DNA from 2 places in the Streptomyces sp. NPDC094143 genome. Region 2 is predicted to be linked to the other one. Evidence: riboswitches for the same ligand, from Rfam matches in the RefSeq annotation. Region 2 holds a riboswitch; the other holds the start of a gene.
What was found. A riboswitch is a leader RNA that binds a small molecule or an ion and turns the genes downstream of it on or off. The one in region 2 is predicted to bind S-adenosylmethionine.

Region 1 (3,396 bases), on a different contig from region 2:
AAGCTTCTTCGTCACGCCCACCGTCACACCACCGGCGGTCTCCGCGAAGATCCCCTCGGTCCTGGCAAGGACCTTGATCGCGTCGACGACCTGCTCGTCGGTCACGTCCTCCACCGCACCGCCCGTGCGCCGCGCGATGTCCAGCACGTACGGCCCGTCCGCCGGGTTCCCGATCGCCAGCGACTTGGCGATCGTGTCCGGCTTCTGCGGCCGCACCACGTCGTGCCCGGCCTTGAACGCCGTCGACACCGGCGAGCAGCCCTCGGCCTGCGCACCGAAGATCCTGTACGGCCTGTCCTCGACCAGCCCGAGCTTGATCAGCTCCTGCAGACCCTTGTCGATCTTCGTGAGCTGCGAGCCCGAGGCGATGGGCACCACGATCTGGTCCGGCAGCCGCCAGCCGAGCTGCTCGCAGATCTCGTAGGCCAGCGTCTTGGAGCCCTCGGCGTAGTACGGCCGCAGGTTGACGTTGACGAAGCCCCAGCCCTCGCCGGCCGGGTCGCCGATCAGCTCGGAGCAGAAGCGGTTCACGTCGTCGTAGTTGCCCTCGATGCCGACGAGCTCGCCGCCGTAGACCGCGGCCATGACGACCTTGCCCTGCTCCAGGTCGTGCGGGATGAACACGCACGAGCGGAAGCCGGCCCGGGCCGCGGCGGCGCCCACCGCGCCGGCCAGGTTGCCGGTGGAGGAGCAGGAGAGGGTGGTGAAGCCGAAGGCGCGGGCGGCCTCCAGGGCCTGCGCGACGACGCGGTCCTTGAAGGAGTGCGTCGGGTTGCCGGAGTCGTCCTTGACGAAGAGCTTGCCGGCGTCGACGCCCAGCTCGCGCGCGAGGTTGTCGGCCTTGACGAGCTTGGTCCAGCCCGGGTTGATGTTCGGCTTGTCCGCCACGTCGGCCGGGACCGGCAGCAGGGGGGCGTAGCGCCAGATGTTCGCGGGGCCCGCCTCGATCGTCTTCCGCAGCTCCTCGGCGTCGTAGGCCGAGAAGTCGTAGGCGATCTCCAGCGGGCCGAAACACTCCTCGCAGGCGAAGACCGGGCCGAGGGGCACGCGGTGACCGCACTCGCGGCAGCTCAGGGCGGCGGCCGGGCCGAGGTCTACGGTGGAGTTCGTGGTGCTTGCAACAGTCTGCACAGCCATGTGAGGCGAGGCCCTTTCTCCTCATCTTCCTCACGACGCATCTCGCCGTGAGACGGATTTGGCACCTTCCCTAGCCGGGAGCCTCGCGCTGTGGTCGCCAGTGACCTACGAGAACCGACTGGAGGGTTGCCGGGGCTTCATCGGGCCGTTTCCCTCTGCCCCTCTGGATGAGCTGTATGTGGTTGTAGGCGGCGGGTGACCCCCGGACATGCGATGGTCATCCGCGTTGTTCAAGACTGTAACCGACGACCAGGACAGTTGAGATAGTCGTCCGAACCGCGAGACGCGTCACATTCCGTCCCGCCGAGAGAACGCTAAGGAGCCGCCACGGTGCTGGAAGAAGTCGAGCGCTGGCTGAGCACCCGTTCCTGGTCCGCGAACGAACGCCCGCTCCACCGGATCATGGCCGCCAAGCAGCGCACGGGCCGGACGGTCAGTGTGGTGCTGCCCGCGCTGAACGAGGAGGAGACGGTCGGCGACATCGCCGCCGTCATCCGGCACGACCTGATGCTGCAGGTCCCGCTCGTCGACGAACTGGTCGTCGTGGACTCGGGATCGACCGACCGCACCTCCCAGGTGGCCGCCGCCGCGGGCGCGACGGTGGTGCACCGCGACGCGATACTCCCGCGCGTCCCCACCGTGCGCGGCAAGGGCGAGGTGCTGTGGCGCTCGCTGCTCGTCACGCGCGGCGACATCGTCTGCTTCGTCGACGCGGACCTGCGGGAGTTCTCGTCCGACTTCGTCTCGGGGATCGTGGGCCCGCTGCTGACCGATCCGGACGTGGCCCTGGTCAAGGGCATGTACGACCGTCCCCTCGGCGGCGCCGGCGGGCAGGGCGGCCGGGTCACCGAGCTGATGGCCCGCCCGCTGCTGAACATGCACTGGCCGCGGCTGGCCGGGTTCGTGCAGCCGCTGGGCGGGGAGTACGCGGCCCGCCGCTCGCTGCTGGAGCGGCTGCCGTTCCCCGTGGGGTACGGAGTCGAGCTGGGCATGCTGGTGGACGCCCTGCACCTGGTGGGCCTGGACGCCCTCGCCCAGGTGGACGTCGGCGTGCGCAAGCACCGGCACCAGGACGGACAGGCGCTGGGCCGGATGGCCGCCGAGATCTACCGCACCGCCCAGCTGCGGCTGGCCCGGGGGCAACTGATCCGGCCGTCCCTGACGCAGTTCGAGCGGGGCGGGAACGGCTTCGAGCCGCGGACGTACTCGGTCGACACCGAGGAACGCCCGCCGATGGTGGAGATCGCCGAGTACCAGGCGCGGCGGGCCGCCTGACCGGGACCGTTTTCGGCCGGACGCGGCAAGTCCGTACGTTTGAGCGTTTACAGGCCGGGCTAGGTTGAGGCCTATGGGTTCGACGCACGGTTCTGCACGGGTACTGGTGGCCTCCAACCGGGGCCCGGTCTCCTACACGGTCGGTGAGGACGGTTCGCTGAACGCCAAGCGGGGCGGCGGCGGGCTGGTCTCGGGGCTCTCCGCGATCGGCTCGGACGCCGACGCCCTGTGGGTCTGCTCGGCGCTGTCCGACGGCGACCGGGAGGCGGTGCGGCGCGGGGCCGGCGAGGACGGCGTGCGGATGCTGGACATCCCGGCCGACGTGCACGCCGACGCGTACAACGGCATCGCCAACTCGGTGCTGTGGTTCGTCCACCACATGCTCTACCAGACGCCGCTGGAGCCGGTCTTCGACGCGGAGTTCCGGCGCCAGTGGGCGTCCTACGAGACGTACAACCGGGCCTTCGCCGAAGCGCTGGCCGAGGAGGCGGCGCAGGGCGCGGTGGTCGTGGTGCAGGACTACCACCTGACGCTGGTGCCGGGCATGCTCCGCGAGCTGCGCCCGGACCTCAGGATCGGCCACTTCTCGCACACGCCGTGGGCGCCGCCCGAGTACTTCCGGATGCTGCCGGACGACGTGGCCGGGCAGGTGCTGCGCGGCATGCTGGGCGCGGACCGGCTGGGCTTCCTCACCCAGCGCTGGGCGGACGCGTTCACGGCGTGCGCGGAGCGGTTCGCGGGCGGGCTCGGCGGCACGCGGATCGGCGTGCACGGACTGGGCGCCGACGCGGACTTCCTGCGCGAGCGCGCGCACGAGCCGGACGTCGAGGAGCGCATGGCCGCGCTGCGCGAGGAGATCGGCGAGGGCCGCCGCACCATCGTCCGCGTCGACCGCACCGAGCTGTCCAAGAACATCGTGCGCGGCCTGCTGGCCTACCGGCGGCTGCTCCAGGCCCACGGCGAGTGGCGCGAGCGCGTGGTGCA
Region 2 (3,396 bases):
ACGCCCGCGCCGGGCGGGTCCGCCCCGGGCGACGAGGCGGTCTCGCGGCCCCCCGGTGACCGACAGCTCAGCGAGTGACGATGATGACGACGGCCGCGGCCAGGGCACCTCGGACGACGGGCCGGGCGACGACGACGGCCCCGGATCCGAGGGCTGACGGCGGCCGCCGGCGGATCTCCGCCCGGGTCCGGATCCTGCTGTGGCTGCCGCTGGTGATGGCGGGCCCGCCGCACTGGGCGCCCGGCTCCTGCCCCGCTTCGACGTGCTGCTGGACCACCTCGACCTGGACGTCCGGCCGGCCCGCGCCGATCTGGTCGTCACCGCCGAGGGCACCCTGGACCACCAGACGCCGCGCGGCAAGGTCCCGGCCGAGGTGGCCCGCCGGGCCAAGCGGTACGGACGCCCGGTCCCGGCGCCGGCCGGCACCCTCGGCGAGGGCGCGCACCAGGTGCCGGGCGTGGACGCCTGCCACGGCATCCTGCCCGCCCCGATGGAGCTGGCGGAGGCGCTGCTGCGGGCGGGCGAGCTGCTCACCGACGCCACCGAACGGGCCCTGCGGATGATCGTCCTGGGCGGCCGGCTACCGCGTCACGCCGAGGTGTCCGGGACGCAACGCCCTTCCTCCGTGCGGTAGTTCCACTTCGCGCCGTCCGTGACGAGCTCCTTCACCGCGTGCACGAACCGTTCGACGTGCTCGTCCGGCGTACCGGCCCCGAAGCTCACACGGACGGCGTTGAGGGACTTCTCCCCCGGCGCTGCCTCCGGCGCCCCGCACTCGCCCTGCGTCTGCGGGTCGCTGCCGAGCAGCGTACGCAGCAGCGGGTGGGCGCAGAACAGCCCGTCCCGCACACCGATGCCGTACTCGGCCGAGAGGGCGGCGGCGAAGTGGGAGCTGTTCCAGCCGTCGACGACGAAGGAGATCACGCCGACCCGCGGGGCGTCGTCCCCGAAGAGGGAGAGGGTGCGGACCTCGGGCACCTCGGCGAGCCCCGCGCGCACCTTCTCGATCAGGTACCGCTCGCGGGCGACGAGGGTGTCGAACCCGGCCTCGGTGAGGGCCTTGCAGGCGGAGGCGACGGCGTAGGCGCCGATGACGTTCGGGGAGCCGGCCTCGTGACGGGCGGCGCTCTCGTGCCACTCCACGTCCACGCCCCCGTCCGCACGCCGCGCTACCTTGCGGCTGGCCCCGCCGCCCGCGAGGTACGGCTCCGCCGCGCCCAGCCAGTCGGCCCGCCCGGCCAGGACGCCGGAGCCGAAGGGCGCGTACAGCTTGTGCCCGGAGAAGGCGACCCAGTCGACGTCGAGGTCCGCGACGGACACCGGGTGGTGCGGGGCCAGCTGGGCGGCGTCCAGCACGATCCGCGCCCCGTGGGCGTGCGCGGCGGCCGCCAGCTCCCGTACGGGCCACAGCTCGCCGGTGACGTTCGAGGCGCCGGTGACGCAGACGAGGGCGGGCCCGTGGGAGTCCCGGCCGGCGAGGGCGCGCTCCAGGGTCCCGACGGCCTCGCGGTGGCTCCTCGGAGCGTCGAGGAAGGTGACGCGGGCGTCGCGCCAGGGCAGCAGGGAGGCGTGGTGCTCGGTCTCGAACACGAAGACCTCGCACCCCTCCGGGAGGGCGGCGGCGAGGAGGTTGAGCGAGTCGGTGGTGGAGCGGGTGAACACGACCTGGTCGCCGGCGCGGCAGCCGAGGAACTCGGCGACGGTCCGGCGGGCGTTCTCGAACAGGTCCGTGGACAGCTGGGACAGGTACCCGGCACCGCGGTGGACGCTGCCGTAGTACGGCGCGTAGGCGGCGACGTCGTCCCAGACCCGCTGCAGCGCCGGGGCGCTGGCGGCGTAGTCGAGCGCGGCGTAGGTGACCTCACCGCCGGTCACGAGCGGCACGGTGACATCCCGCCCCAGAACGGGCAGTGGGGCACAAACGGACCGGTCGGCGGCAACGGCGGAGACGGACATGGCGAACTCCCGTGAGACAGGGGTGAAGAGAGAGGAAGGGGGTGCGGAGGCGGGGCTCTGCGGCCCTATCGCATTCGCTGACTCACGGAAGACTCCTCGTCGACCAGGACCCCTGGTGTCGCGAGGGGTCCGCGCTTGCCGCAGACCTCGCTGCCTGCGGCCTGGTCTTCACCCGGGGCACCCCGCCACGGACGGAGGGTTGCCGGACAGTCGGCCGGGGCCTCATGACTGTCACTCATGACCTGGTACGGGAACGTACGTGAAGTGATCGGCGTCCCGCAACCCGTGTCCGGATCACGGGACGCGTCTCACGCGTCAGGCGTTGCTGGCGGCCACCCACCGCTCCAGGGTCCGCTTGGCGGCCCCCGAGTCGATCGACTCCGCCGCCCTGGCCATGCCGGCGCCGATCTGCTCGGCCAGCGTGCCCGTGCCCGGCTCCAGCGCCACCAGCGCCGCCGCCGCGTTCAGCAGCACCGCGTCCCGCACCGGGCCCCTCTCGCCGTCCAGCAGGCGGCGGGCGACCTCGGCGTTGTACGAGGCGTCCGCGCCGCGCAGGGCCTCCACCGGAACCAGTTCGAGGCCCACCTCGCGCGGGTCGAAGGCCTCCTCGGTCACCTTGCCGTCGCGGACGATCCAGACCCGGGAGGTGGCGGTGGTGGTCAGTTCGTCGAGGCCGTCGTCGCCGCGGAAGACCAGGGAGGAGTGGCCGCGCCCGGCGAAGACGCCGGCCACGATCGGCGCCATGCGCGGGTCGGCCACGCCGACCGCCTGGGCGCGGACCTTCGCGGGGTTGGTCAGCGGACCGAGGACGTTGAAGATGGTCCGGATGCCCAGCTGCCCGCGGGCCGCGCCCGCGTACCGCATCGACGGGTGGAACTTCGCCGCGAAGCAGAACGTGATCCCGGCCTCCTCGGCCACCCCGGCCACCCGGTGCACCGGCAGCTCCAGGTTGACGCCGAGCTTCTCCAGGACGTCGGAGGCGCCGGACGCCGAGGACGCCGCGCGGTTGCCGTGCTTGACGACCTTCGCGCCCGTGCCGGCGATGACGATGGCCGACATCGTGGAGATGTTGACGGTCTTCGCGCCGTCGCCGCCCGTGCCGACGATGTCGACCGCCGGGCCCGGCACCTCGATGACGTTGGCGTGCTCGTACATCGCCCGGACGAACCCGGCGATCTCCTCGACGGTCTCCCCCTTGGCGCGCAGCGCCACCACGAACCCGGCGATCTGCGCGTCGGTCGCCTCGCCGCGCATGATCAGGTCCATCGCCCACGCGGTGTCGTCGGCGGTCAGGTCCCGGCCCTGAAGCAGGCCGTTCAACAGCAGGGGCCAGGAGCGGCCCGCCGCGGTGTCGCCTCCAGCGGGGGTCACAGCGCTCATAAGCCGCTCCAGGGTCAGGCGTCCCGCACTGCGGGACGTGAGTCTCGACGAGGTCCACCC

Region 1: linked by a shared signal. The riboswitch ahead of thrC (threonine synthase) and the one ahead of ABTZ58_RS15175 (aminotransferase class V-fold PLP-dependent enzyme) in region 2 are both predicted to bind S-adenosylmethionine.

What each region holds. Positions count from the first base shown of each region.
Region 1 covers NZ_JBEOTZ010000007.1:134,779-138,174, reverse strand. The annotation lists gene thrC (threonine synthase) at 1-1,137, opposite strand, end outside; SAM riboswitch class I at 1,156-1,311, opposite strand; gene ABTZ58_RS12115 (glucosyl-3-phosphoglycerate synthase) at 1,468-2,412, shown strand; gene ABTZ58_RS12110 (alpha,alpha-trehalose-phosphate synthase (UDP-forming)) at 2,486-3,396, shown strand, end outside.
Region 2 covers NZ_JBEOTZ010000009.1:244,028-247,423, forward strand. The annotation lists partial or broken gene ABTZ58_RS15165 (small secreted hydrophilic protein) at 1-157, shown strand, start outside; partial or broken gene ABTZ58_RS15170 (glycerate kinase) at 170-634, shown strand; gene ABTZ58_RS15175 (aminotransferase class V-fold PLP-dependent enzyme) at 589-1,956, opposite strand; SAM riboswitch class IV at 2,083-2,199, opposite strand; gene trpD (anthranilate phosphoribosyltransferase) at 2,272-3,336, opposite strand.